Regions from separate parts of the Streptomyces sp. NPDC001717 genome, predicted to be linked through region 2. Evidence: riboswitches for the same ligand, from Rfam matches in the RefSeq annotation. Region 2 holds a riboswitch; the other holds the start of a gene.

Region 1 (10,210 bases), on a different contig from region 2:
GCTGTGGCACGGTCCAGCCACCGATCGCCGCGGTGGCTGCATGTGACGGTGCAGGCGAGGCGGTAGCGGCCACGCGGTGCGTTTGCCAGGTGCCGCAGCGGTTCGGGCAGGACGATTGTGATCTTCCCGTCGGCCGGGTCCACGCTGATCGTGTAGTTTCCGTGCGGCGCGCCGGACTCACCGTCCGCGGTCAGGAACATGCGAGCCGAGTCCCGACGCTCCCGCCAGCCGGTCTCGGTGAGACCGGCATCGGCGAGGTGGTGCCGCACCTTCGCCAGCCGACGGCCACCGACGACGATCGCCGGATGCTCGGCCTCGATCCGCCGCTCCACCTCGGCCAGGCGTGTGGTCAGCACCTGCAACCGGCACTGCTTCTGCGCACGCTCAGCCTGGCCCGTGTACCCGCGCACCCCACCCACGCGCTCTCCGCAGGGCACCGCCAGACGCTTCCCGATCTTCGCGGTGGCCCGGCGTAGGGACGCCCGCTCATCGAACAGAAACCGAATCAACAGTTGGTGACCCGCTGCGCAGCCTCGACGACGAGGAGTGGCGGTTCGTCCTGGCGCACGAGATGCTGCAGGCCGCCCTGCGCCACGGAGAGCGCCGCGGCGCCCGGGACCCCCTACCTCCACAACGTCGCCGCCGACCACGTCGTCAACGGCCGGCTGGTGGAGATGGGGATCGGCAGCATGCCGGAGGGCCTGCTGTACGACCCGCTGCTGAAGGACCTCTCGGTCGAGGAGGTCTACGACGCGGCCTGGTCCAGGGCTTCGACCTGCACGTGAACGAGGAGCGCGGGCTGCTGCCCGCCGGGCTGATCCAGGAGATCCGGGCGCCCGCGTGGTCTTCTGCGACGCGGCCCCGTACGACGCCGGCTACCTGCCGCCCACCGCGAGCACGCCTACCTGATCCCGGAGGGCGCCGCCCTGCCGTTCACCCCGAAGGGGCCGGTCTTCCGACTGACCTGAGCACCCGGAGAACGCGGACGCCCCCGCACCGCCGGAAGGCGGTGCGGGGGCGTCGTGTGCCGGGGGCCGGCTCAGTCCAGGTAGTCGCGCAGCACCTGCGAACGCGACGGGTGGCGCAGCTTCGACATGGTCTTGGACTCGATCTGGCGGATGCGCTCACGGGTGACCCCGTACACGCGACCGATCTCGTCCAGCGTCTTCGGCTGGCCGTCGTTGAGGCCGTAACGCATGGAGACCACGCCCGCCTCGCGCTCCGAGAGCGTGCCCAGGATCGACTGGAGCTGCTCCTGGAGGAAGGTGAAGGACACCGCGTCGGCCGGCACGACCGCCTCGGAGTCCTCGATGAGGTCACCGAACTCGCTGTCGCCCTCCTCACCCAGCGGGGTGTGCAGGGAGATCGGCTCGCGGCCGTACTTCTGGACCTCGATGACCTTCTCCGGGGTCATGTCGAGTTCCTTGCCCAGCTCCTCCGGGGTGGGCTCGCGGCCCAGGTCCTGGAGCATCTGGCGCTGCACGCGGGCGAGCTTGTTGATGATCTCGACCATGTGCACGGGGATGCGGATCGTGCGCGACTGGTCGGCCATGGCACGCGTGATCGCCTGCCGGATCCACCAGGTCGCGTACGTGGAGAACTTGAAGCCCTTGGTGTAGTCGAACTTCTCCACGGCGCGGATCAGGCCGACGTTGCCCTCCTGGATCAGGTCCAGGAAGAGCATGCCGCGGCCCGTGTAGCGCTTGGCCAGCGAGACCACGAGACGGAGGTTGGCCTCCAGCAGGTGGTTCTTGGCCCGGCGGCCGTCCTCGACCAGGATCTCCAGCTCGCGCTTGAAGGCGGGCTTGTGGTCCTCCTCCTCTTCGAGCTTGTACTCGGAGAACAGGCCCGCCTCGATGCGCTTGGCGAGCTCGACCTCCTGCTCGGCGTTGAGGAGCGGCACCTTGCCGATGAGCTTGAGGTAGTCCTTGACCGGGTCGGCGGTGGCACCCGCGACCATGACCGTCTGCGCCGGGGCGTCGTCCTCGTCGTCGTCGGACAGGACGAAGCCCTGGCCGCCGCCGGCCTTGGGGGCCTCCTCCTCGGGCTCGTCGACGAGGTCCTCGGCTGCCCAGTCCTCGCCCTCGACGACCGGGTTCTCACCCTCGTCGGCGTCCTTGGCACTGGTCTTCTTCGCGGCCGCGGTCTTCTTGACCGCGGTCTTCTTCGCGGCGGTCTTCTTGACCGTGCGCTTCTTCGGCTCGGCGGCGACCGTGTCGGACGTCACCTCGTCGGAGGGGGCGGCAGCGGCCGGAGTGGCGGATATCGCCGAGGCCGTGGCCGGGGTGCTGGTGGCGGCCGTCTTGCGCGCGCCGATGGGGCGCGGCGGGGCGGCGGCCTTCTTGGTCACGGTACGGGCCGGGGCGGCAGCCGCCTTGCGGGGCTTCTTGGCGGCGGCCTTCGTGGCGGGGGCGGCGCTGACGTGGAGGGCGACGCCCTCCTCGTCCAGGACCTGGTTCAGGCTGCGCAGGACCCGCTTCCACTGGTCCACCGGGATGCGGCCGGCCTCGAAGGCCTGGCGCACGTCGTCACCGTTGATGTGACCCTGCTCGCGGCCGCGCTCGACGAGCGCGACGAGGGCCTCCGATTCGGCGATCTCCGGAGGGAACGTACGGGACGGGCTGAGCGACACAAGGAGCCTCTCGTTGCGAGCAGATAAGGGATCGGCGGGACATCATCGCGCGAACTTGGGAAACAGACCCGAAGGGGTCTGTATTCCGGGCCGCGCGAGGACACCTGTCGGTTCATCGCACGCTCGACTCGATTCGTTACGCGCTGAATTGAGTGACCTGCGCCACGCTGTGGACGGGCAACCTCTCGGCCGCGTTTCCGTCCACCCCCGCCGTCAGTCCGTTTTGCGAGCTTCAATGAGGAAACGGGCGGTATGTGCGACGAACGGGCCGTCGCGCTCGATCCGTTCGTGCAGTTCGAGCAACCGGTCCCGGTACTGCCCCACCGTGAAGCCGGGCACCATCCAGATCACCTTCCTGAGGAAGTAGATCACCGCTCCGATGTCGTGGAACTCCGTACGGAGCCGTTCGGAGCGCAGGTCGACGACCTCCAGGCCGGCCTTCGTGGCGTCGGTCACGGCGTCGTCGGGATGGCGGGCCCGCCGGACCTCCTCCGGCTGGGGGCCCAGGAAGTACTCGACGAGCTCGAAGACGCTCGACGGCCCGACCTGCTGGGACAGATAGGTGCCGCCGGGGGTCAGGACCCGCGCGATCTCCTCCCACCAGATGGTCACCGGATGTCGGCTGGCGACGAGCTCGAAGGCCTCGTCGCCGAAGGGCAGCGGCGGCTCGTCGGCGTCCGCCACCACGACCGCGCCGAGCGGGTGCAGCAGCCGGGTCGCCCTGTCGATGTTGGGCGGCCAGGACTCGGTGGCCGCCGTCAGCGGGGGCAGCGGGGCGGCCCCGGCGAGAACCTCGCCCCCGCCCGTCTGGATGTCCAGGGCGGATCGGACTCCGGCCAGACGCTCCCGCAGCAGCCCCTGGTACCCCCAGGAGGGCCGCTGCTCGGTGGCCCGGCCGTCGAGCCAGGAGAAGTCCCAGCCGTCCACGGAGACCGACTCGGCTTCCGCGACAAGATGGTCGAAAGTGCGCGTCATGCCCCGATCCTCGCAGGCCGGGCGCCGGTGGACCACCGGATATGTCGACTACAGTGGTCGCGGGCCGTGACTGGCGTTCGGGTGGATCACCACCGGGGAGCGGCCCGGCGTACTCCGGTACGTCGTCTGCCGCGCGCCTGGGCGAACCGCGATCCGCAGCGACGTTCAGGAGACCCCGTGACGACTGCCCAGACTGCCACCGACACCACCACCGCCACTGCCCGGCTGATGGACGGCACGGCCCTCGCCCGCCGCATCTCGGAGCAGACGGCCGCCCTCGCGGCGAAGATCACCGAGCGCACCGGCACCGCGCCCTGCCTCGCGACCGTGCTGGTCGGCGAGGACCCCGCCTCCGTGACCTACGTCCGCATGAAGCAGAACCGTTGCGCCAAGGCCGGGATCACCTCCCGCCACGTGGAGCTGCCGGCCGAGACCACCACCGAGGAACTCGTCGCCGCGATCACCGCGCTCTCCGAGGACCCGGAGATCAGCGGCATCCTGCTCCAGCACCCCGTCCCGCACCACATCGACGAGCGCGCCGCCTTCGAGGCCATCGCCCCCGGCAAGGACGTCGACGGGGTCACCATGCACTCCTTCGCCGCCATGGGCTTCGGACTGCCCGGCTTCGTCTCCTGCACCCCCGGCGGCATCATGCGGCTGCTGGAGGAGTACGACGTGGACCTGACCGGTAAGCACGCCGTGGTCGTCGGCCGCAGCGCGATCCTGGGCAAGCCGGCCGGGATGCTGCTGCTGGAGCAGAACGCCACCGTCACCTACTGCCACTCCCGCACCCGGGACCTCCCCTCGATCGTGCGCCAGGCGGACGTGCTGGTCGCCGCCGTCGGCAAGGCCGAGTTCATCCGGGGCGAGGACATCAAGCCGGGCGCGGTCGTCCTGGACGCCGGGTACAACGAGGGCAACGTCGGCGACGTCCACTTCGAGTCGGCCGCCGCCCGCGCCTCGCTGATCACCCCGGTCCCCGGCGGTGTCGGCCCGATGACCATCGCGGTCCTGCTGGAGCAGACCGTCCGGGCGGCCGCCGCCCAGGCCGGTCTGGACCTCGCGGAGCTCTGACCCTCCCCCCGGCCCCAGGGGCTGGGAGGTACCCCCTGCCGAGCGGGATGTCGTACGGCGTACTCCGTACGACGGACGCCCCGGGCCTTCGGGCCCGGGGCGTCGGCGTTTCCCGGGATCTTCGCCCGCCGCCCGAGGCTCGTCAGCGGCGCAGTCCGGGCGCCGGCTGCCCGAGCCCGGCGACGGCCAGTTCCGCGGGGCTGAGCGGGGGTGCCTGCGGTGCGCCGCGGTCCGAGGCGCGCAGGACGTGCCAGACGATCGCCGGAGTGAACCAGTGCGTGGGCGCGCTGCTCATGGTGATCACGTTGAACAGGGCCGCCGCGAGCGCCTCGTCGGTGGTGGCACCCCTCATCAGCCGGTCGACGTACCGGTCGATCGGGCCGGACCCGGCGGCCTCCTTCACCCCGGTGGAGGTGGCCCCGGGATACAGCATGTCCTGGGTGGTGGCGAGCTCCCAGGCGGTGCCCACCCGGGGGGCGATCGCGCGCTGCGCCGCACGGCCGAAGCCGGGGTGGTCCAGTCCCTTCCCGCGGAGCAGGGAGCGGACGGCCAGGATCCCCTGGGCGGCGACCGTCATGCCCTGCCCGTACAGCGGGTTGAAGGTGGCCACCGAGTCGCCGACGGCGAAGAAGCCGTCGGGCAGGGCGGCCTTCTCGAAGTAGATCCGGCGGTTGGCGGTCCCCTGGGTGACGGCGACGTCCGTCAGGGGCTTCCTGCCTTCGAGGAGTTCGCCGACGATCGGGTCCCTGACGCCCTTGGCGAAGGGGATGAACGCGTCGGGGTCCCCGGTGGGCTGGCCGCCGCGGGTCCCGGAGAGGGTGGCCTGCCACTGGCCGTTCTCGATGGGCACGACGGTGGCCGTCTGCCCGGGGACGGGCACCCGGGGGTCGGACTGCACGTTGACGATGGGGAAGCCCATCTCGTGGGCTCCGGCGGGGGCTTCGAAGATCCGGGTCGCGTAGACGAGACCGGAGTCGACCTCCGACTGCCGTATGCCGCTCACGCCCAGCGCGTCCAGCCAGGTCCGGGCGCGCGAGCCGCGCCCGCTCGCGTCGACCACGAGGTCGGCGGCCAGCAGCAGCCCCTCCTCCTCGGGGGTGTCGACCCGGACGCCGGTGACCCGGGACGCCGTACCCTCCAGGCCCCGGACCCGGCTCTGGAGGAGCGTGGTGACCCCCTTCAGGGCGGTGACCCGGGCGCGCACCACCGAGTCGAGGAGGTCGCGGCTGCAGGAGATGTTGAACTGCTTCTCCGGGACGCGGGGGATCCAGCCCTGCGCGGTCATGGTGACCAGATCGGTGGGCAGGCTGCGCCGGATGGCGCCCGCACGAGTCCAGTCGTCGGTGATGCCCGGCAGGATCTCCTCTATGGCACGGGCGCCGCCCGACCACAGGAGGTGGGTGTGCCTGCCCTGCGGGAGACCGCGCCGGGGCGCCGGGCCTTCGGGCAGCGGATCGGCGTCGATCACGGTGACCGCGGCGTGTTCGGCGAGGACGGCGGCCGCGAGCAGTCCGGCCAGGCTGCCGCCGATCACGACGGCGTGGCGGGGCGGGGAGGTACGGGTCATCGTGTCGCGCTCTCTGTCGGGCCGGTGGGTGACCCTCCACGCGCCGATTCTCCACAAGTCGACATAGCGCTCGTGTGGCCTGGGCCGGATGCAGCGTATCCGGCCGCACCCTGGCGAACCAGCGGCAACCCATTGGTTCTTGAGGTCCACGCGGGGTCGCGGTCGTCGCTCCGGCATGACCTCGGAGGTAATCGACCCGGCCGTGCCGGCGCGGCAAGGTTGGGGCATCGGGTTCCGGAGCTGCGCACTCAGAGCCGGAACCCGGTACCCCCAACCCGCCGTTCGACCTCGATGGAGGCTGATTCCCCATGTCCGCAACCCTGATCGGCACCCTCGCGCGCACCACCGAGCCGCAGACCGCGCTGCGCCGCTTCCTCGCCCTCGACTCCGTGGTCACCACCGGAAACGGGCTGGCGTACGTGGCCTTCTCCGCCCCGCTCGGGCGGCTCCTCGGGGTCGGGCAGGGGCTGCTGCTGGAACTGGGTCTCTTCCTGGCCGTCTTCGGCGCCGGGGTCGGCTGGCTCGCCTCGCGCCGTCGGCCGCACGCCTTCCCGGTCAGGTTCGTCATCGAGGCGAACTACGCCTGGGCCGTGCTCAGCCTGGTGTCCCTGCTCGTCTGGTTCACGCCCACCACCGCCGGCCTGGTGTGGATCCCGGCGCAGGCCCTCACCGTGGCCTCGTTCGCCCTGTTCCAGCAGCTCGCCCTGCGCTCAGTCGCCGAGTGAGCGCAGGTACTTCACCGTCGCCGGGTCGGCCGGGAGCATCGTCTCGATGGCCAGCTCGGCGACGGTCACGTCCATCGGCGTGTTGAAGGTCGCGATCGAGGAGACGAAGGACAGCAGGTGCCCGTCGTGTTCGATGACCAACGGCAGGGCGATGTAGGGGACGGCTTCCTCCGGTTCGGCGTCGCCCGGCCGCTCCGGCACGGGGTAGGCCGACACCTCCTCGTACAGCGCGCGCAGCGGTTCGGAGCGGGCCAGCGCGATCTGCCGCTCCATCTGGGCCAGCAGGTGGCCGCGCCATTCCTTCAGGTTGTGGATCCGCGGCGCCAGGCCCTCGGGATGCAGGGTGATCCGCATGGCGTTCAGCGGCGGAGTCAGCAGGTGCTCCGGCAGCCCCTCCATCAGCATCATGATGCCCCGGTTGGCGGCGATCACGTTGTACGTGGCGTCCACGACCAGCGCCGGATACGGCTCGTAGCCGGTCAGCAGCCGCTGCATGCCCTCGCGCAGCGTCTCCATCGACGGGTCGTCCAGGGCCGTCTGCGCGTAGTGCGGGGCGTACCCCGCCGCCAGGAGCAGCGCGTTGCGCTCCCGTACGGGCACGTCGAGGCGGTCGGCGAGCCTCAGGACCATCTCCTCGCTCGGCCGGGACCGTCCGGTCTCGATGAAGCTGATGTGCCGGGACGAGGAGTCGGCGCGGCCCGCCAGCTCCAGCTGACTGATTCCGCGCCGCTCCCGCCAGGTTCGGAGCAGGGCGCCGACCGTGGGTGTCATCGTGGTCATGTTCACGACGTTAGCCGAGAAGTTCGCCCCGAGTCGGGCCGGTTCAGCCCACGTCGAGGACGTTCCGCAGGCCGAGACGGTAGCGCCACAGGTCGTGCCGCTTGGCGGACTCGACCTCCGGAGCCCGGTACAGGGGCCGGATCGTGCACCGTGCGCTCGGGGAGCCGTCGCGGTCCAGGAGCGAGTTGACGGCCGCCCGGGCCGAGGCGTTCGCGCCCTCCATCGTCGCGAGGTCGATGTCCACCGCCACGTAGTCCCCGCTGAGGAAGAAGTTCGGTACGCGGGTGGCGGCGCTCGGCCGGTTGTGGAGGGTGCCGACCGGATGGATCAGCAGCTGGTCCTGGTTGGTGGGGTTGGGGGTGCCGAGCCCGTCCACCCCCGGATCCAGGTGCCAGGAGTGCAGCCTGGAGTCGCTGAGGAGGGTCTTGCCGGTGTCGTTGAGGGAGGCCTTCAGCTGGGCCCACACCTCGCGGGCCACCTCCTCGCGCGTGCACTGTTTGGCCGTCTTCCCGTACAGGATCCCGGGCTTGTCCCACTCCGAGATGTCCACCGACAGGCAGTCCACCGCCGACCCGTCGCCGTAGTCGGCGGGGAAGTCGCGCGAGGGCCAGTGCTCCGCCTGTTGGATCGCCGTCAACGACCAAGGGGAGTCGATGCAGTTGAGATGGCCGTGCACCAGCGCGGCGCGTTCGGTGAGGTAGAACTGGATGCCGGTCATCCAGTCGGTCTCCAGCTTGTCGCAGCGCCCCAGCATCGGGTCGGCCGCCCGCAGTTCGGCGCTCCAGGTGCGGCGGGCGTGCTCCACGGGCAGTGCGCTGACGTAGTGGTCGGCGGTGACGGTCCGCCGGGCGCCGTCCGGGCCCTCGACGACGACCCCGCTCACCCCGCCGCCCCCGTACCGGACCTCGCGCACGGTCCAGCCGATCCTGAACTCCACGCCGAGGGAACGCAGATGGGCCTCCCAGGGGTCGATCCACGCCTCGTTGGTCGGCAGGTTCAGGATCCGGTCCGGCGGGCCGTCGGCGCCGCGCCCCAGCAGGTTGAAGACGAAGGCCTCGCCGAGGGTGCCGACCGTACGGGTGGAGGCCTCCTCGGCCTTGGTCGCCACGATGTTGCGGGTGATGCCGACGGCGAGGATGCGCTGGTACTCGCTCGACATCTGCTCCGCGCGCACGAACTCCCACCAGGGGGTCCGCTCCCAGACGTCGCCCCGGCGCTCGTCGCAGCTGGTCAGGAAGACGAGCACGCGGTTCACGAAGTAGGCCGTCTCGTGCAGGGGCAGCCGGACCAGGGACTGCAGGATCCCGGTGAGGGCCCGGCGCAGCTCGTCGGGCGTGAGCTCGGCGGGGGAGTGCTCCGGCCACGGGATGGGCCCGCGCAGGTCCTCGCGGCCGCCCGACCGGGCGAACATCATCTCGCGCGGGGCGACGAGGTTGTCCCAGACGCCGTTCGCGTTCCCGGGGAAGGGGATGCGCCGCATGGTGTCGGGCAGGTTGTGGTAGATGCCGGGGATGAAGCGGAAGCCGTGCTCGGCGGGGAGCGGCCGGCGGCCACCGCGCGCGCTGTCCGGTACGTCCATGCTGCGGGCCTTGCCGCCGAGCGCCCGGCGCTCGTACACGGTGACGGCGTAGCCCCGCTCGGCGAGTTCGTGCGCGGCGGTCAGTCCGGCCACCCCGCCGCCCAGTACGGCGACCCTGCGGCCGGTGGCCGCCGCCCGGGCCGGGGAGGCCGTGGCGGCCGCCGCGGGAGTCGCGCCCGCGGCGGTGGACAGGGCCCCCGCGGTGGCCGCCGCGCCCGCGCCCGCGATGAACGTACGCCTGGAACTTCCTGTGCCGGTCATGTCGATGCCGCCCCTTCGTCCCGTGCCGCCGTATGGCTCTCGACACGACTGTTACCGGTGGTAACAGCTGTGTCGGCGCAGGAGCATATGGGGGGCGGGGCGGGCGGGGAAGGCGCAGGAGCACCCGAGCGCACTATGGCGCGAAAGGATTGCCCGGGCGTGCGCTGTGGGAACCTTGACTACACGTCACGGGGAAAAGGAGCCGGTGCATGCCGAGTGAGCCGCTGTCGCAGAAGGAGATCGAGGACCGGTTGCGGGAACTTCCCGGCTGGGCCTTCGAGGACGACCACATCCTCCGTACCTACCGGCTGGACACGCACTTCGCGGCGAGCGCCCTCGTCGCCCACATCGCCTCGGTGCAACAGGAGTTGAACCACCACTCCGACCTGACCCTCGGCTACAACACGGTCCGGCTCTCCGTGAACAGCCACGACGCCGGCGGCGTGGTGACGGCCACCGACTTCGCGCTCGCCGAGCGCGTGGAAGCCCTCGCCCCGGCACACGGCGCCAACTGATGACCACGCACATACCGGATCTGAAGCCGCTGCTCGACTACGACGCGGAGGCCGAACTCTACGACGCCACCCGCGGCGGCGCCCCGCGCGCCGAGGCCGCCG
Region 2 (18,672 bases):
TCCGGAAACCCCGGAAGGCCTCCGCGACCTCGGCCAGGTGGGCCCGGATCGCGGGCAGCCGCTCGGCCTCCACCTCGGTGGGCGGCACGAGGGTGACATGCGTGGGAATACCGTGCGCGGCGACGTCCCCGAAGCCGGCGCGCAGCTCCTGGAGCCGGCTGCCGTACGGCTCCGGGACCGCGATCGAAACGCCGAGCGTTACGGTCCCCACGTATGTCTCCTCCGTCGTCGAATTGCGTGCTGTCGCCCCAGTGTGGGGGCAGCACCCCCTGAACCGCCAGGGCCCTCTTCCGCGAGCGCCCGGGTCGGCGCCCTTCAGTGCTTGGCGGGCAGGAAACCGATCCGGTCGTAGGCCTGCGCGAGGGTCTCGGCGGCGACCGCCCGGGCCTTCTCCGCACCCTTGGCCAGGATGGAGTCCAGCGTCTCCGGGTCGTCCAGGTACTCCTGGGTGCGCTGCCTGAACGGAGTGACGAAGTCGACCATCACGCCGGCCAGGTCCGTCTTCAGCGCGCCGTAGCCCTTGCCCTCGTACTTCGCCTCCAGCTCGGGGATGGTCTCGCCCGTGAGGGTGGAGTAGATCGTGAGCAGGTTGCTGACACCGGGCTTCTTCTCGGTGTCGAAGCGGATCTCGGTCTCGGTGTCGGTGACCGCGCTCTTGACCTTCTTCTCGGTGGCCTTGGGCTCGTCGAGGAGGTTGATCAGACCCTTGGGGGACGACGCCGACTTCGACATCTTGATCGACGGGTCCTGGAGGTCGTAGATCTTCGCGGTCTCCTTGACGATGTGCGCGGCAGGGAGGGTGAAGGTCCGGCCGAAGCGCTGGTTGAAGCGCTCCGCGAGGTCGCGGGTCAGCTCGACGTGCTGGCGCTGGTCCTCGCCCACGGGGACGGAGTGCGCCTGGTAGAGCAGGATGTCGGCGACCTGGAGGATCGGGTAGGTGAACAGGCCGACGCTGGCGCTGCCGACCCCGCCCTTGGCGGACTTGTCCTTGAACTGGGTCATCCGGCTGGCCTCGCCGAAGCCGGTGATGCAGTTCATGACCCAGGCGAGCTGCGCGTGCTCGGGCACGTGGCTCTGGACGAAGAGCGTGCAGCGCTCGGGGTCCAGGCCGGCGGCGAGGAGCTGCGCGGCGGAGAGGCGCGTGTTCGCGCGCAGGGCCGCCGGGTCCTGCGGCATGGTGATCGCGTGCAGGTCGACGACCATGTAGAAGGCGTCGTGCGTCTCCTGCAGGGCGACGTACTGGCGGATGGCTCCGAGGTAGTTCCCGAGGTGGAACGAACCGGAGGTGGGCTGGATGCCGGAGAGCGCGCGAGGACGATCAGAAGCCATGGCTTCATTCTCTCAGGTGCGCGGGCGGGCTCGGGCCCGCCGGTGTCCGGAACCTTGTGCGGCCGCCGGGCCTCGGGACGCCGGGGCCCGGCCGGCTGCCGGATCCGGTACCGGTACCGACCGGTAGCCCGGTGGCCGGATCCCGCCCCTGCCGAGCGACCGCTTTCCGGGGCGGGGGCCGGCCGCTGCGCGGGGATGCCTGGGCTCCGCCCAGACCCGCGCCTCAAACGCCGGCGGGGCTGGATTTTCGGCTGAGCACCGCTTTCGGGCACTGCCCGGCGGCCAAGACGCCAGGGCGAATCCAGCCCCGCCGGCGTTTGAGGCGCGGGTGCGGAGCGCCGTGTTCGAGGCCGCACCCGACGGCTCGGGGCAGCCGAAATCAGCCTCGCCGGCGTTTGAGGCGCGGGGGCTCGGGGGCGGAGCCCCCACAGCGGCGGGGCGGGCGATCGCGGACGCGTCCAGCCCCGCCGGCCATTGAGGCGCGGACCGTCAGGCCAGGGGGAGGCCCGGGGCCGGGTACGCGGACATGAGGGAGGTGACCTCCGCGCGCACCGCGGCAAGGGCCGCCTCGTCGGACTTGGCCGCGGCGTCCACGGCCCGGGAGATCCAGTCCGCGACCACCGGCATGTGCTCGACCCCGAGGCCGCGGGACGTCAGCGACGGCGTGCCGATCCGGATCCCCGAGGGGTCGAACGGCTTGCGCGTGTCGAAGGGGACGGTGTTGTAGTTGACCACGATGCCCGCCCGGTCCAGCGCCTTCGCCGCCACCTTCCCCGGCACCTCCCGCGAGGTGAGGTCCATCAGGATCAGGTGGTTGTCGGTGCCGCCGGAGACCAGGTCGAAGCCCCGCTCCAGCAGCGCCTCCGCCAGCGCCTTCGCGTTGGCGACGACCGCGTGGGCGTACGCCGTGAAGGACGGCTGCGCCGCCTCGTGGAGGGCGACCGCGATGCCGGCCGTCGTCTGGTTGTGCGGGCCACCCTGCAGGCCCGGGAAGACCGCCTTGTCGATGGCCTTCGCGTGCTCCTCCCGGCACATCAGCATCGCGCCGCGCGGACCGCGCAGGGTCTTGTGCGTGGTCGTGGAGATCACGTCGACGTGCCCCGCCGGGGACGGGTGCGCGCCGCCCGCGATCAGGCCCGCGATGTGCGCCACGTCGGCGACCAGGATCGAGCCCGCCTCCTCGGCGATCGACGCGAAGGCCTCGAAGTCGATCGTGCGCGGCAGCGCGGTGCCGCCGCAGAAGAGGATCTTCGGCCGCTCGGCGAGGGCCAGCTCGCGCACCGCGTCGTAGTCGATGCGCCCGTCGTCCGCGCGCACGCCGTACTGGACGCCGCGGAACCACGAGCCCGTCGCCGAGACGCCCCAGCCGTGCGTCAGGTGCCCGCCCATCGGCAGGGCCATGCCCATCACCGTGTCGCCGGGCTTCGCGAAGGCCAGGTACACGGCCAGGTTCGCCGGGGAGCCGGAGTACGGCTGCACGTTCGCGTGGTCCACGCCGAACAGGCCCTTGGCGCGCTCGACGGCGAGGGCCTCGACGCGGTCGATGTTCTGCTGGCCCTCGTAGTAGCGGCGGCCCGGGTAGCCCTCGCTGTACTTGTTCTGCAGCACGGTGCCGGAGGCTTCGAGGACGGCCGCCGAGACGTAGTTCTCGCTCGGGATCAGGCGCAGCGTCTCGGCCTGCAGGGTCTCCTCCGCCGCGACGAAGGACGCCAGCTCGGGGTCGGTCGCGAGAAGGGCGGGATGACGGTGGTTCGCGCTCATGGCGGCTCCTCCGGGGTCGATTTCGTGTCTCGTCCCCGCGAGGCCCAGGCGAGCGGCCCTGATAGCGGTCGTGCGCGCACGACTCCCCCGGAGTTGGTTCTCCGTACGCCAGTCGCCGTGCGTACCGCCCACCATAGCGGGCGCGCCACGAGAAAGGTTTCTCCGCCCGGTATACGAGCGAGGATGGAAAGTGACGCCACCCTCGTCACAGGCCTGACGGACGATCGGAGACCCCGTGTCGACAACTGCTGATGCCATCCGTTCCGCCGACGCGCACAGCGCGCACAACTACCATCCGCTGCCCGTCGTCGTCGCCTCCGCGGAAGGCGCGTGGATGACCGACGTGGAGGGCCGCCGCTACCTCGACATGCTCGCCGGCTATTCGGCGCTCAACTTCGGGCACGGACACCGCCGGCTGCTCGACGCCGCCCACGCGCAGCTGGAGCGGGTCACGCTCACCTCGCGCGCCTTCCACCACGCCCGGTTCGCCGATTTCTGCACCGAACTCGCCGCGCTGTGCGGCAAGGACATGGTGCTGCCGATGAACACGGGCGCGGAGGCCGTGGAGACGGCCGTGAAGACCGCGCGCAAGTGGGGTTATGAGGTCAAGGGCGTCCCGGACGGGCACGCCAAGATCGTGGTCGCGGCCGACAACTTCCACGGCCGGACCACCACCATCGTCTCGTTCTCCACGGACCACGAAGCCCGCGACCACTTCGGCCCCTACACCCCCGGCTTCGAGATCGTCCCGTACGGAGACCTCACCGCGCTCGCGCACGCCGTCACCGAGAACACCGTCGCCGTGCTGCTGGAGCCGATCCAGGGCGAGGCGGGGGTGCTGGTGCCGCCCCCCGGTTACCTCCGGGGCGTACGGGACCTGACGCGCGAGCGGAACGTCCTGTTCATGGCGGACGAGATCCAGTCGGGCCTCGGCCGGACCGGCAGGACCTTCGCCTGCGAGCACGAGGACGTCGTCCCGGACGTGTACGTCCTGGGGAAGGCGCTCGGCGGCGGCGTGGTGCCGGTCTCGGCCGTCGTCGCCGACCGGGACGTGCTCGGGGTGTTCAAGCCGGGCGAGCACGGCTCCACCTTCGGCGGGAACCCGCTCGCCTGCGCCGTCGCCCTGGAGGTGATCGCGATGCTGCGCACCGGCGAGTACCAGCAGCGCGCCGCCGAGCTGGGCGACCACTTGCACCGGGAGCTGAACCTGCTGGTCGGGGGCGGCGCGGTGACCGCCGTGCGCGGGCGCGGGCTGTGGGCGGGCGTCGACATCGACCCCTCGCGCGGGACGGGCCGGGACATCTCCGAGAAGCTGATGGAGCTGGGGGTGCTGGTGAAGGACACCCACGGGTCGACGATCCGCATCGCGCCGCCGCTGGTGATCGGCAAGGAGGACCTGGACTGGGGTCTCGACCAGCTCAGGGCGGTGCTGTCCGCGTAGCCGCCCGGCACTCGCGGGACCGGAGGGCGGGGCCGCCGGGCTCCGCCGGCCGGGAGGCCCGCCGGGCCGGGCCCGCCCTAAAGGATCACGTGCGGCAGGAAGCGGGCGTACTCGTCCGTGACCGGCCCCGCGGATTCGCGGATGCCGAGCCCCGCCGCCTCGTCCTCGACGACCCACGCGCCGAGCACCACCCGGTTGCCGTCGAAGTCCGGCAGCGGGGCCAGGCCCTGGAAGCAGTACCGCTCGCCCTCCTCCGGGGTGAACGGCTCCCCGTCGCCGCCCGCCTCGTGGAGGGTGACGCCGGCGCCCTCGCGGCCCAGCAACGGCTTCGCCACGTAACCGGTGGTGTCGGCGAGCTCGCGCGGACCGTCGAGGTAGGCGGGCAGCAGGTTCGGGTGCTCCGGGAAGAGCTCCCAGAGGATCGCGAGCAGCGCCTTGTTGGAGAGCAGCATCTTCCACAGCGGCTCGATCCAGCAGGTGGTGCCGCTGCCGCCGCCGAGGTCGTAGGTCCCGAGGACCTGCGGGCCGAACTCGTCCGCGGCCAGCCACTCCCACGGGTAGAGCTTGAAGCAGCCGCGTATGAAGCGGAGCTTGTCGTCCACGAACCGGCCGGTGAGGCTGTCCCAGCCGATCTGCTCGACGGACAGGGCGTGGGTCTCGATGCCCGCCTGCTCCGCGGTCTCCTGGAGGTAGGCGACCGTCATCAGGTCCTCGCCGAGCTCGTCGGTCTCGGAGTGCGCGAAGTGCAGCACTCCGGGAGGCAGCAGCTCGGCCTGCCGGCGCCAGGCGTCGACGAGGCGTTCGTGGAGGGAGTTCCACTGGTCGGCGCCGGGGAACCGCTCCTCCATCCAGAACCACTGCGGACTCGCCGCCTCCACGAGGGAGGTAGGGGTGTCCGCGTTGTACTCCAGCAGCTTCGCGGGGCTGCCGGAGCCGTCGTAGCGCAGGTCGAATCGGCCGTAGAGGGAGGGCTGTTCGGCGCGCCGCCGCCAGGAGTCGGCGACGAGCGCGGCGAGCTTCGGGTCGGTGATGCCGAGGTCGGCGAAGCGGTCGTGGTCGACGATGTGCGCGGCCGCCGCCAGGCACATGGCGTGCAGCTCCTCGACGACGTTCTCCAGGGCCTCCACTTCGGGGAGGGAGAAGGAGTAGTACGCGCTCTCGTCCCAGTAAGGGCGCAGGGAGTCGTCGGGGTAGCGGGTCAGGGGGTAGATCAGCCCCTGCTCCTCGACGGTCTTCTGCCAGTCGGGGCGGGGCTCGATGGTGTGCCGCTTCATGTGCCTGGTTCCGTGTTCCTCAGCCGCCGCTGGAGCCGGAGCTGCTGTGTCCGCCGATGCCGCCGCGGGTGACGGCGGACTTGTCGAAGCTGCCGCCGGAGACCTTGCCGGAGGAGACGTAACCGCCGTAGTAGTACGAGCCGCGGCCGCCGCTCTTGCACTCCTTGCTGTTGAGGTGCTCCAGCGTCGAGCGGGACGCGCAGCGCTTGTCCGGCTCGTCGCTGCTGCCGCAGGCCACGAGGGTCGCGGCGAGGAGGCCCATGCCGCCGAGGGCGACCGCGCCGGAGCGCATGCGGCGCCGGTTCGTGTTGCTGCTGTCCATGTCTGCTGCTCCCCCTGGGACCCTGCGTACGTCGGGACAGCGTAGAGCGGTGCCCCCGGGCGATGGAATCCGGCCGTCGCAGAAACCGTGACCTAGAGTCAGTTCGTGCTGATTGGGATGGTTTGTGCGCTCGGGGCGGCGGTCTGCTTCGGTACGGCGTCCGTACTGCAGGCGATGGCGGCCCGGGCCGCGGAGCCCGGGACGGGCTCCGGGGTGGACCCGGCGCTGCTGCTGCGGGCGGCCCGCCAGTGGCGGTACCTGGCCGGCCTCGGCCTGGACGCGGCCGGGTTCGTGCTCCAGATCATCGCGCTGCGCCACGTCCCGATCTACACGGTGGGGGCCGCGCTGGCGGCGAGCCTCGCCGTGACGGCGGTGGCCGCCTCGCGCCTGCTGAAGGTGCGGCTGTCGCGTACGGAGTGGGCCGCGGTGGGGGTGGTGTGCGCGGGGCTGCTGATGCTGGGGCTGGCCTCCGGGGAGGAGGGCTCCGGGGAGGGGTCCCTGGCCCTCAAGCTGGGGCTGCTGGGGGTGTCGGTGATGGTGCCGGCCGTGGGCGCGGCGGCCGGGCGGCTCCCGGACGGGCCGCGGGCCCTGGTCCTGGGCCTGGCCTCGGGGACGGGCTTCGGGGTGGTGGAGGTGTCGGTGCGGCTCATCGACTCCTTCTCGCTGCGGGAGCTGCTGAACCCGGCGCTGTACGCCCTCCTGCTGGGCGGCGGCGCGGCGTTCCTCCTCCTCACCTCGGCACTGGCGCGCGGCTCGGTGACGGCGGCGACGGCCGGGATGGTGCTGGGCGAGACGATCGGTCCGGCGGTGGTGGGCGTGGCCTGGCTCGGCGACCGCACCCGCGAGGGGCTGACGTGGCTCGCGGTGCTGGGCTTCGCCGTGGCCCTTGCGGGCTCCCTGGCCCTGGCCCGCTTCGGCGAGCCCCCGGCCCCGGCGGACCCGGCCCCGGCGTGAACCGGGGGTGCCGTGCCGCTGCGCGGAGCCGCAGCCCGCCGGGACGCGCCGCCACCGCTGCGCGGAGCCTTCCCCCACCCCGCCCCTTCCCGAACCGGGGCTCAAACGCCGGCGGGGCTGGACTTGCCCGGGCCTGGCGGACGGCATCGGCCACATCCAGCCCCGCCGGCGTTTGAGGCGCGGGGGTTCGGGGGCAGCGGCGCCGCACCCTCCCTACGGCAGCACCGCGGACAGGGCTGCCAGCGCCGGGCCCCACGCGCTGTCCGACGGGGTCCCGTATCCGACGACCACCGCCGGCCGCGGCGGGAGGTCCGCCTCCGGGTGGCGGTGGCGGGACAGGCCGTCCAGCGCCAGGTCGTGCCAGGCCGCCGACTGGATCACCGAGCGTTCCGTCGTCCCCTCCGGGAGGTCCAGCACGGCGTGCAGTCCCGCCGCGATCCCGGACACCCCGACCCGGTCGGCCACCACCGCCACCAGCTCGTCCCGCCGCCGCCGGTACCGCAGTCGCATCCCGCGCACGTGCCGGTCGTACGCCCCCGAGGTGATGAACTCCGCGAGCGTGAGCTGCTCCAGCGCGCTGGAGGTCCAGTCGGTCACGCCCTTGACGGCCAGGACCTCGTCCACCAGCCCCGGCGGGACCACCAGCCACCCGATCCGCAGCCCCGGCGCGAGGGACTTGCTGGCCGTGCCCAGGTAGACGACCCGGTCCGGGTCCAGTCCCTGGAGCGCCCCCACCGGCTGGCGGTCGTAGCGGAACTCGCCGTCGTAGTCGTCCTCCAGGATCAGCCCGCCCGTGGTCCGGGCCCAGTCCACGGCGGCCGCCCGCCGGGCCGGGGTCAGCGCGACGCCGGTCGGGAACTGGTGCGCGGGGGTCAGCAGCACCGCGCCCACGCCGGGTCCGCCCGCGCCGAGTTCACCCGTACGGGCCCCCTCCGCGTCCACGCCCAGCGGACGCGTCCGCAGGCCCGCCTTCACCAACAGCTCCCGGTGGATGTCCAGCCCGTACCCCTCCACCGCCACCTCCCGCACCCGCCGCGCCCGCAACGCCGCCGCCAGCAGGGTCAGCCCGTGCACGAACCCGGCGCACAGCACGATCCGTTCGGGGTCCGCGTACACCCCGCGCGCCCGCGCCAGGTACCCGGCGAGGGCTTCCCGCAGTTCGATCCGGCCGCGCACCTCGACCGCGTAACCGAAGGCCTCGTTCGGCGCGTTGGTGAGCGCGCGCCGGGCCGCCGAGAGCCAGGCCGCGCGCGGGAAGCCGCTCAGGTCCGGGGAACCGGGCTGGAGGTCGTGCGAGGGCCCGCCGCGCAGGGGGCGACGGGCCCGGCCGGCGCCGGCGGCCGCGGTCCGGCGCGGCCGGGCCCGTTCGGCGACCCTGGTCCCGGAGCCCTGGCGGGCCGTCAGCCAGCCCTCGGCGACGAGCTCGGCGTACGCCTCCGCGACCGTGTTCCGCGCGATGCCCAGGTCTACGGCGAGCGACCGCGAGGACGGCAGGCGCGTCCCGGCCGCCAGCCGTCCGCTGCGCGCGGCCTCGCGCAGCGCCTCGGTGAGCCCGGCCCGCAGGCCGCGCCCGGCGGAGAGGTCCAGATGCAGGTCGGCACCGAAAATGGCCCACGAATCCGTCATGGATATGGACCATATCCATGGGCCGCCCCAACCCTAGGGTTGATCACATGACCGAGACACAGAACGCACACGAGCACACCCCGCGCATGCAGATGGCCAAGGTCGCCCCCGAGGTCTACAAGGCCGTCCTGGCCCTGGAGATCGCCTCCAAGAAGGGCCTCGACCCGGCCTTGGTCGAACTCGTGAAGATCCGAGCCTCGCAGATCAACCACTGCGCCTTCTGCATCGACATGCACACCAAGGACGCCATCGCGGCGGGCGAGAGCGTCGAACGCATCGTGCTGCTGCCCGCGTGGCAGGAGTCGCGGCACTTCTACACCGAGAAGGAGCTCGCCGCGATCGAGCTCACCGAGGCCGTCACCGTGCTGACCGACGGCTTCGTGCCCGACGAGGTGTACGAGAAGGCGGCCAAGCGGTTCGAGGAGAAGGAGCTGGCCCAGCTGATCGCCGTCATCGCGACGATCAACGTCTGGAACCGCATCGGGGTCACCACGCGCCTGACGCCGGGCCACTACAAGCCGGGCATGTACAAGGCCTGACGCGGCGGTCCGGTGCCGTACGGGGGTTCGCACCGGGACCCGGCCGCGAACGCACGGAACGCCCCGGCGGGCAGACCCGCCGGGGCGTTCCGGTGAAGCGATCCGGTGGAGCGATCCGGGATCAGATCAGGCCGAGCTCGCGCACCGCGTCGCGCTCCTCGACGAGCTCCGCCACGGAGGCGTCGATGCGCTTGCGGGAGAACTCGTTGATGTCCAGACCCTGGACGATCTCGTACTTGCCGTCCTTGGTGGTGACGGGGAAGGAGGAGATGATGCCCTCCGGGACGCCGTAGGAGCCGTCCGACGGGATGCCCATCGAGGTCCAGTCGCCCGCGGCGGTGCCGTTGACCCAGGTGTGCACGTGGTCGATGGCGGCGTTGGCGGCCGAGGCGGCCGAGGAGGCGCCACGGGCGTCGATGATCGCGGCGCCGCGCTTGGCGACGGTCGGGATGAAGGTGTCGGCCAGCCACACCTGGTCGTTCACGACCTCGGCGGCGTTCTTGCCGGCGATCTCCGCGTGGAAGATGTCGGGGTACTGGGTCGCCGAGTGGTTGCCCCAGATGGTGAGGCGCTTGATGTCGGTGACGTCGGAGCCGGTCTTCTGGGCCAGCTGCGTGATCGCGCGGTTGTGGTCCAGGCGGGTCATCGCGGTGAAGCGCTCGGCCGGGACGTCCGGAGCGGCGGCCTGCGCGATGAGCGCGTTGGTGTTGGCCGGGTTGCCCACGACCAGGACCTTGATGTCGTCCGCGGCGTTCGCGTTGATCGCGGCGCCCTGCGGCTTGAAGATGCCACCGTTGGCGGAGAGCAGGTCACCGCGCTCCATGCCCTTGGTGCGCGGGCGGGCGCCCACGAGGAGGGCGACGTTGGCGCCGGCGAAGCCCTGGTTCGGGTCGTCGAAGATGTCGATGCCCTTGAGGAGCGGGAAGGCGCAGTCGTCGAGCTCCATGGCGGTGCCCTCGGCGGCCTTCATGCCCTGGGGGATCTCCAGGAGGCGGAGCTTGACCGGCACGTCCGCGCCGAGCAGGTGGCCGGACGCGATGCGGAAGAGCAGCGCGTAGCCGATCTGGCCGGCGGCGCCGGTGACGGTGACATTCACGGGAGTGCGGGTCATGGCCTTCTCCGTTAGACAGCTGGCGGTTGGGGCGTCCCGCCCCATGTGCTGGAGGACGCCGCTTCCCAGTGAATCTTGATGTGAAGAGACATCCGCGGTCAGGCTATCCGACCTTGGAGCGGCTCGATCCCCCGGTCCCTGTGGTGCATGGCACACGGACCGGAGGGTTCGAAGGCGGGAGGGTGGTTTCCGCCCTGCATCTCGACCCTTTCGGGCTATTGCCGGGCCTCCCTTCGGGGGTCTCAGCGCACGGTGAAGCGGACCGCGTCCTCCAGGAACGGGAGCTCCAGCACCGGCTTGGGTTCTATGACCAGCGCGAGCAGCGTGATCGCCACGCCCAGCAGCCCGTACGTGACCATGTCCGTGAAGCGGGAGCGCACCGCGAGCATCCCCACCGAGGGCAGCAGCCGCCGCATGGCCGAGGCCGCGATGAGGGCGATGCCGATCACCAGGGTGCCGATGCGCGGATGCCCCAGCGCCGTGGCCAGCAGCCCGACCGCCGTCGCGGTGAGCACGCTGAGCATCGGCCACTGCCGCGCGGGCGTGGAGACGGCGCCGGGCACGGCCCGGCCGCTGCCCTCGGGGCGGGCGGTGTCCAGCGTGACGGAGGGGAAGCGGCGGGAGCCGGGCGGGCGTTCCGTGCCCGCCTGCTCGGCGTCGGATTCAGCCTGCACTGGTGCTCCGTTCCGCCGCCTCGACGACGTTGACCAGCAGCTGGGCGCGGGTCATGGGGCCGACACCGCCCGGGTTCGGGGAGATCCAGGCCGCCACCTCGGCGACGCCCGGGTGCACGTCGCCGACGATCTTCCCGTTCTCGTCGCGGCTGACGCCCACGTCGAGCACGGCCGCGCCCGGCTTCACGTCCTCGGGCTTGACCAGGTGCGGGACACCGGCGGCCGCGACGACGATGTCGGCCTGGCGCAGCAGCCCGGACAGGTCGCGCGTACCGGTGTGGCAGAGCGTCACGGTGGCGTTCTCGGACTTGCGGGTCAGCAGCAGGCCGATGGAGCGCCCGACGGTGATGCCGCGGCCGAGGACCACGACGTGGGCGCCGTTGATCTCGACGTCGTGGTGGCGCAGCAGCTCGACGATGCCGTACGGGGTGCACGGCAGCGGGCCCGGCTCGTTCAGCACCAGCCGGCCCAGCGACATGGGGTGCAGGCCGTCCGCGTCCTTGAGCGGGTCCATCAGCTCCAGGACCCGGTTGGTGTCGATGCCCTTGGGGAGCGGGAGTTGGACGATGTAGCCCGTGCACTCCGGGTTGTCGTTGAGCTCCCGTACGACCGCCTCGATGTCCTCCTGGGAGGCCGTCGCGGGCAGTTCGCGCTGGATGGAGGCGATGCCCACCTCGGCGCAGTCCTTGTGCTTGCCGTTGACGTACCAGCGGCTGCCCGGATCGTCGCCGACCAGCAGGGTGCCGAGGCCGGGGGTCGTGCCCCGGGCCTTCAGGGCCGCCACGCGGGCGGTCAGTTCGGACTTGATCGCGGCCGCTGTGGCCTTGCCATCGAGAATCTGGGCGGTCATGCACCCATCCTCCCGGATGGAGTGCCCCCGGTTCCAGTCACGGTGCCGGACGGGCGTTCGCCGCTGCACGCGGTTCATTGCACTTGCACAACAAGTGACGGGGCTGATTGCAACCAACTGGACAAGTACTTGCGTGTCCCACGACGATGCAAGGAAAGAGTGCCGCGGGCAGGGCCGGGGGGCGGACCGCAAGACGCAAGTTCCTCCGTGCGTTTGCCGTGCGTCCCCGCACTTCCACGGAGGAACACCCCAGATGAGCTTCGGCGACCCGAACAACCCGTACGGACAGCAGCCCCCGCAGGGCCAGCCCGGCTACGGCTACCCGCAGCAGGCCCCGCAGGGCGTCCCGCCGCAGGGCGGCTACGCCTACCCGCCGCAGGGTGCGCCCCAGGGCTACCCGGCGTACCCCGGCGGCCCCGGCGGCTACCCGGGCATGCCCATGGAAATGCCCGGTCTGGTGAAGACGGCGCGCGTGCTCCTCTTCGTCGTCGGCGGCCTCCAGATCATCATCGGCCTGCTCGCGTTCCTCGGCGGCGCGGCGCTGTCCAGCACGGACAGCGGCACGGCCGGTGACGTGGTCGGCGGTGTCGTGATCGCCCTCGGACTCTTCGCCCTCGCCCTCGGCGTGCTGGCCGTCGTCCTCGGCGCCAAGTACGGCAAGGGCGGCAACGGCGTCCGCATCACCTCGATCGTCTACGCGGCGCTGACGATCCTCGGCGGCATCATGAACTTCGCCAACACCTCCGCCAACGGCGGGGGCGGTGCGGCCGGCGGCGTGATCAGCCTCGCCATCGGCGGTCTCATCCTCGCGGCGATGGTCTCCGCGCCCGGCGCCGCCTGGTTCAAGCGCCCGCGCTACTGAGCCGCGCACGGCACGCACGGCACGCACGGCACGCACACGGCGAAGGCCGCGACCCGCAGCAATGCGGGTCGCGGCCTTCGCCGTTGTGGGACCGGGGCCGGAGCCCCGGTGCCGGCGTCAGTGGAAGAAGTGGCGGGTGCCGGTGAAGTACATCGTCACGCCGGCCTTCTTCGCGGCCTCGACGACCTGCTCGTCACGGACCGAACCACCCGGCTGGACCACGGCCTTGATGCCCGCGGCCGTCAGGATCTCCAGCCCGTCCGGGAAGGGGAAGAAGGCGTCGGAGGCGGCGTAGGAGCCCTGTGCGCGCTCGGCGCCCGCCCGCTCGACGGCGAGCTTCGCCGAGTCGACGCGGTTGACCTGGCCCATGCCGACGCCGACCGAGGCGCCGTCCTTGGCGAGCAGGATCGCGTTGGACTTGACGGCCCGGCAGGCCTTCCACGCGAAGGCCAGCTCGGCGAGCTCCTCGGCGGAGAGGGCGTCACCGGTGGCGAGCGTCCAGTTGGCCGGGTCGTCGCCCTCGGCCTGGAAGAGGTCGGACTGCTGGAGCAGCGCACCGCCGGAGATCGGCTTCAGGTCGCCCGGCTGGTGCGGGGTGCCGTCCACCTTGAGGACGCGGATGTTCTTCTTCTTCGCCAGGATCTCGACCGCGCCGTCCTCGTAGGCGGGGGCGGCGATGACCTCGGTGAAGATCTCCGCGACCTGCTCGGCGAGCTCGACGGTCACCGGGCGGTTGACGGCGATGACACCGCCGAAGGCCGACAGCGGGTCGCAGGCGTGCGCCTTGCGGTGGGCCGCGGCGACGCCCTCCCGGTCCACGGCGATGCCGCACGGGTTGGCGTGCTTGATGATCGCGACGCAGGGCTCTTCGTGGTCGTAGGCGGCGCGGCGGGCGGCCTCGGTGTCCACGTAGTTGTTGAAGGACATCTCCTTGCCGTGCAGCTGCTCGGCGTTGGCGAGACCGCCCGGCTGACCGTCCGTGTAGAGGGCGGCCGCCTGGTGCGGGTTCTCGCCGTAGCGGAGGGTCGACTTGCGCTCCCAGGCGCCCGCGAGGAACTCGGGCAGGACGGCGCCCTCTTCCGGCGCGTACGCGTTCGTGAACCAGGAGGCCACGGCGACGTCGTAGGCGGCGGTGTGCTGGAAGGCCTCGGCCGCGAGCCGCTTGCGGGCGGTGAGGTCGAAGCCGCCGCCCTGGGCGGCCGCGATGACGTCGGCGTAGCGGGCCGGGCTGGTGACGACCGCGACCGACGGGTGGTTCTTGGCGGCGGCGCGGACCATCGACGGACCGCCGATGTCGATCTGCTCCACGCACTCGTCCGGGGTGGCACCCGACTGGACGGTGGCCAGGAAGGGGTAGAGGTTGACGACCACCAGGTCGAAGGGCTCCACGCCCAGCTCGGCGAGCTGGTTGCGGTGGTCCTCCAGGCGCAGGTCCGCGAGGATGCCGGCGTGCACGCGCGGGTGCAGGGTCTTGACGCGGCCGTCGAGGCACTCGGGGAAGCCGGTGAGCTCCTCGACCTTGGTGACGGGCACCCCGGCGGCGGCGATCTTCGAGGCGGTGGAGCCGGTGGAGACGAGCGAGACGCCCGCCTCGTGCAGGCCGCGGGCCAGGTCTTCCAGTCCCGTCTTGTCGTAGACGCTGATGAGCGCACGCCTGATCGGCCGCTGGTTCGTGGTCGGGTCGTTGCTCGCTGCGGTGTCTGCGGCGGTCACTGGATCGTTACCTTTCGTCCCTCAATGCGGTAGCCGTGCCGGGCCAGGCGCCCCACGACGTCGACGAGCAGCTGGCGCTCGACTTCCTTGATGCGCTCATGGAGAGCGGCTTCGTCGTCCTCGTCCCGCACCTCGACCACACCTTGGGCGATGATCGGACCGGTGTCCACGCCGCCGTCCACGAAGTGGACCGTGCAGCCGGTGACCTTCGCTCCGTAGGCGAGCGCGTCCCGTACGCCGTGCGCACCGGGGAAGGCGGGGAGGAGGGCGGGGTGGGTGTTGATGAACCGGCCGCCGAAGCGGTCGATGAACGTCTTGCCCACGATCTTCATGAACCCGGCGGACACGACGAGGTCCGGGGCGTACGCGTCGGTCGCCGCGGTGAGGGCGACGTCCCACTCCTCGCGGCTCCCGTAGGCCTTGACCGGGCACACGAAGGTGGGGATCCCGGCCTTCTCGGCCCGCTCCAGGCCCGCGATGTTCTCTCGGTCGGCCCCCACGGCGACGACTTCGGCACCGAAGCCCTCGGGTCCGCCGGGGTGGGCGTCGATGGCGTCGAGCAGGGCCTGGAGGTTGGTGCCGGAACCGGAGACCAGCACGACCAGGCGGGAGGCGGCCATGGGAGGCCCTTTCTCGCGGAATTGCGGTGTTCGTCTTGTGCGGTCATACGAAACTTCGGGGTACCGATATACGGGGAACCATACGAAGCCACCGACCGCCTGCAACGATACCGGCACACCGGACGGCCCCCGAGGGACGGGGGGACGGCCGGGCGGTAGCGTCAGGCGTACACGCCTCGACGTCGCCCTGACGTCCTTGACACAGGGGAAGAAACGCACCCGATGCCGGACCGCCGCCAGCCCGACTCCTCCACCCCCTCCACCCCTTCCTCCCCCGACTCCCCCTCCACGGACGACAACCCGTTCGCGGCTCCGCCGGAGGGTCGGCCGGACCAGCCGTGGCAGCCGCGCGCGGGTGCCGACGGCGGACCGGGCCGGGGGTCCGGGGAGGACCCGGGGAACGCGGACGGCCAGGGAGGCCCGGCCCGCTGGGACCCGACGGACCCGATCCAGCGGCGCGCGCGGTACGCGCTGCTGGCCGGCATGTGGGGCTTCTTCTTCGGGATCTTCGGCATCCCGTCGGTCGGCCTCCTGCTGGGCGCGCTGGCCCTCTACTGGGGCATCAGCGCCCTGCGCGGCCGCCCGGCCCAGGCGGCCGGCCCGGACCGGCCCGAGCAGCCCGGCGGCCTGGCGGCCCTGGGCGCGGCGGCCCGCCCGCAGCGCACGGCGGCGGTGAGCGGCCTGATCACGGCTTCACTGGCGATCCTGCTGTCGATGAGCTCGTACGCGGTGCAGCTGGCGTACAAGGACTTCTACGTCTGCCGGGACGACGCCCTCACCCAGTCCGCGGAACTCCAGTGCAACACCCTCCTCCCGAACAACGTGGTGGGCGACATCCTGAAGGTCCGCCAGTAGCCTCGCGGCGCACCACCCGCCCGCGATCCGGCCCGACCGGCACATCCGGCACGTACAGCCCGGGCCGGCACATACAGCCCCGCCGGCACATACAGCCCCGCCGGCGTTTGAGGCGCGGGGTCCGGGGCGGAGCCCCCGGCAGTGGCGCTATGCCGACGGCTTCCGCCGGGCCAACACCCGCGCCCCCACCACCGGCGGCGCCAACGGCGGCTCCGGCGCAGCCACCGGCACGGGCGGCGCAGCCACCGGCACCGTGAGCTCCGGCCCGACGGCGGACACCACGGTCAACGCCCGAGCCGGGACGGCAGCGGCAGGGGCCGGAGCGGGGGCCGGCGCCGGGGCCGGGGCCTCGACGGGAGCGGGCGGCGCCGAGATGTCCGGGATCAAACCACCGGCGGCAGCCCTCAACGCCTCCCACCGAAGCTCCCGCACGCCACTGTCGTGCCACCCGCCCTCTCCGTCCCCGCCGCCGTCCATCCGGCCCAGCGCGAGCGCAACCGGCCGGTTGCGCCACGCGTGCACCGCCACCGCGACCACCACCCCCGGCAGGGTCCACGCGAAGGCCGCCGCCCCCACCGCCCACCACACCGGCCCGAACTCCGCCAACTGCCGCGACCCCATCGGTCCCGACGCGGCAGCGGCCAGCCCGGTCATCACCAGCCCGCACACCACCGCACCCAGCGCCGCCGTGAGCGCCGTCTCCCCGCACGAGACCTCGCGCGCCCGGCGTACCGCGAACCACCCCACCGCCAGCCCGGCCGCCACCGGCACCCCGACCGCCGCCCAGGTCAGCGGGGTCCCGGGCCCTTCGGGCGGAAGCGCGGCGAGCAACGGGAACCTCGGCAGCGAGGGCGACCCGGCGAAGCCGAGCGGAGTGGCGGTCGCGCCGGCGCCGAGGGCGAAGCCGGGGCCGAGCGCGTAGGCCGCCCCCCAGACCATCGCGTTGGGGATCAGCGCGAGCGCCAGCAACAGCACGGCGAACCGCCCCGACCACACCCCGGTCAGCGCCAGGAACGACCCTTGCGCCTCGGCTCCGTGCCACGCGAGCGAGACGCCGACCAGCAGCGCCCCGCCGCCCAGCAGCACCAGGGCCCCGCCCGCCCCTGCACGGAGCGCGAGCGCGTACCGGGGGCGCGCGACAGCCCTCCGTACGCCCTCCGGAAGCCAGGTCGGCAGCGGTCCGTCCGGACGCCCCCGGGCGGCCCACACCCCGCCGGCCGCCGCGAGCACGGCGACCAGCGGCACGTGCCACGCGGCGCTGAGCGGGTCGGCCGGCATCGGCCCCCCGGCGGCGTACACCGTGGCGAGGGCGCCGACCGCGAGGTAGCCGCAGAGCACGGCCGAGAAGACGGCGCCGGCGGGCAGCACCTCCTCGCCGCCGCCCTCGCCGCCCTCCTCACCGCCGTCATCGGACCCGCTCCCCAGCCGGGCGGCACGCCGCATCAGCAGCACGGGCAGCGCCACGAGCAGCAGCGGGGTCACCCCGACGGGCGCGGGCACACCGGACAGGGTGTCGTACCGCACCAACTCCGTACCGTGCGCGAGCAGCCACAGTCCCGCGGCGAGGTGGAGGGCCCCGCCGGGGCCGCTGTCGGGGTAGGGGGAGCTGATCCACAGGACGATGACGAGCACGGCGAGGAAGCCGAGCCCGAGCCCGGCCGCCACGGCGCCGCCCATCACGCATGCGGCGGCGGCCGGCGAGCGGCGCCGCCGGCCGGCTCGCGGGGCCGTCCGCAACGGGGTCCCGCGTTCGGTCACTTGGGTCACCCCGCCATGGTGCCTTCGACACGCGCTATGAGTGCGTAACAGGCGAATGCCCGTGGTGTCGCTCAATATACGTTTATGTACTTTTTCGCCCAGACCGGTCAGATCGCGGGGAGTACGGCATGACACAAAGCGTCGATACGACCTCCGCATCCGACGCGGAGCGGGGCCTCCCGTCCCCGAAGGAGCGCCGCAGACTGCGCGAAGCGGCGGAGCTGACGCACGATGAGGTCGCGGCGGCGGTGGGCGTCACCCCGACCACGGTCCGCTCCTGGGAATCCGGCCGCACGGCCCCGCGCGGCCGCAAACTGGATGTGTACGCGCGCTTTCTGACCCGCCTGCGGACCCGGGCCGAGCCGACGGGCACGCGCACGGACGCGCCTGCGGGGCCGCAACCGGCGGAGCCCCCCGCCACGGGGGGCGAGGCCGCACCGGGCAGGGCCGCCGCCCCCGCGGGCACCCCGGCGGAGCCGGAGGCGGCCGCGCCCGCCGAAGCCGCCCCCCACCCCCGCGACGCTGACGCCGACTCACCCGACACCCCGTCACCCGCGTCGCACGCGCCGGGAGCCGTACGGGCCTTCGCCGATGCCGGGACCCGGCCCGAGGCCACCGTCGCGCGGGCCGCGAAGCCACCCGTCGGGGCGGCCCGCGACAACGCCGAGCACCCGCTGCCGGCCGCGGTCGGCGCCCACCCGCCGCCCCCCACCGGGGCGCCGTCATCCGGAACCACCGAACCCACCGCCGCCGCCAGGCCCGACGGGCAACCGTCACCGCCGGGGACCCGGACGACACCGGGGCCGACCGGGAGCGACGCGCCAACCACCCCGGCCCCGGCCGCAGCCCAGCCGGCCCACGCCGACACTCCGCAGGCCACCACGGCGCCCGACCCCCATCCGGCACCGGCAGCGGCAGCGGCAGCGGCAGGAGCACCGGCGGCCGGGTCCGCAGGGCCCCCTGGGCCGGCCCCCGCAGCCGCG

Evidence for each region. A riboswitch is a leader RNA that binds a small molecule or an ion and turns the genes downstream of it on or off. The one in region 2 is predicted to bind ZMP and ZTP.
Region 1: it holds a riboswitch for ZMP and ZTP, as region 2 does, so the genes downstream of both, ACFYZL_RS08115 (bifunctional 5,10-methylenetetrahydrofolate dehydrogenase/5,10-methenyltetrahydrofolate cyclohydrolase) here and glyA (serine hydroxymethyltransferase) in region 2, are expected to answer to the same signal.

The regions. Positions count from the first base shown of each region.
Region 1 covers NZ_JBIAUK010000003.1:164,754-174,963, forward strand. The annotation lists gene ACFYZL_RS08095 (hypothetical protein) at 1-362, opposite strand, end outside; partial or broken gene ACFYZL_RS08100 (hypothetical protein) at 518-913, shown strand; gene ACFYZL_RS08105 (RNA polymerase sigma factor) at 1,040-2,632, opposite strand; gene ACFYZL_RS08110 (methyltransferase domain-containing protein) at 2,846-3,607, opposite strand; ZMP/ZTP riboswitch at 3,664-3,757, shown strand; gene ACFYZL_RS08115 (bifunctional 5,10-methylenetetrahydrofolate dehydrogenase/5,10-methenyltetrahydrofolate cyclohydrolase) at 3,836-4,681, shown strand; gene ACFYZL_RS08120 (NAD(P)/FAD-dependent oxidoreductase) at 4,824-6,248, opposite strand; gene ACFYZL_RS08125 (hypothetical protein) at 6,557-6,973, shown strand; gene ACFYZL_RS08130 (helix-turn-helix domain-containing protein) at 6,959-7,753, opposite strand; gene ACFYZL_RS08135 (FAD-dependent oxidoreductase) at 7,797-9,593, opposite strand; gene ACFYZL_RS08140 (4a-hydroxytetrahydrobiopterin dehydratase) at 9,803-10,108, shown strand; gene ACFYZL_RS08145 (class I SAM-dependent methyltransferase) at 10,138-10,210, shown strand, end outside.
Region 2 covers NZ_JBIAUK010000001.1:426,266-444,937, reverse strand. The annotation lists gene ACFYZL_RS02255 (2'-5' RNA ligase family protein) at 1-211, opposite strand, end outside; gene trpS (tryptophan--tRNA ligase) at 316-1,329, opposite strand; gene glyA (serine hydroxymethyltransferase) at 1,819-3,090, opposite strand; ZMP/ZTP riboswitch at 3,126-3,216, opposite strand; gene rocD (ornithine--oxo-acid transaminase) at 3,326-4,531, shown strand; gene ACFYZL_RS02235 (glutathionylspermidine synthase family protein) at 4,609-5,805, opposite strand; gene ACFYZL_RS02230 (hypothetical protein) at 5,825-6,127, opposite strand; gene ACFYZL_RS02225 (hypothetical protein) at 6,245-7,081, shown strand; gene ACFYZL_RS02220 (PLP-dependent aminotransferase family protein) at 7,295-8,707, opposite strand; gene ACFYZL_RS02215 (carboxymuconolactone decarboxylase family protein) at 8,755-9,246, shown strand; gene ACFYZL_RS02210 (malate dehydrogenase) at 9,368-10,357, opposite strand; gene ACFYZL_RS02205 (DUF3017 domain-containing protein) at 10,600-11,031, opposite strand; gene ACFYZL_RS02200 (bifunctional methylenetetrahydrofolate dehydrogenase/methenyltetrahydrofolate cyclohydrolase) at 11,021-11,881, opposite strand; gene ACFYZL_RS02195 (hypothetical protein) at 12,135-12,743, shown strand; gene purH (bifunctional phosphoribosylaminoimidazolecarboxamide formyltransferase/IMP cyclohydrolase) at 12,861-14,456, opposite strand; gene purN (phosphoribosylglycinamide formyltransferase) at 14,453-15,076, opposite strand; gene ACFYZL_RS02180 (hypothetical protein) at 15,299-15,931, shown strand; gene ACFYZL_RS02175 (DUF6350 family protein) at 16,079-17,698, opposite strand; gene ACFYZL_RS02170 (helix-turn-helix domain-containing protein) at 17,818-18,672, shown strand, end outside.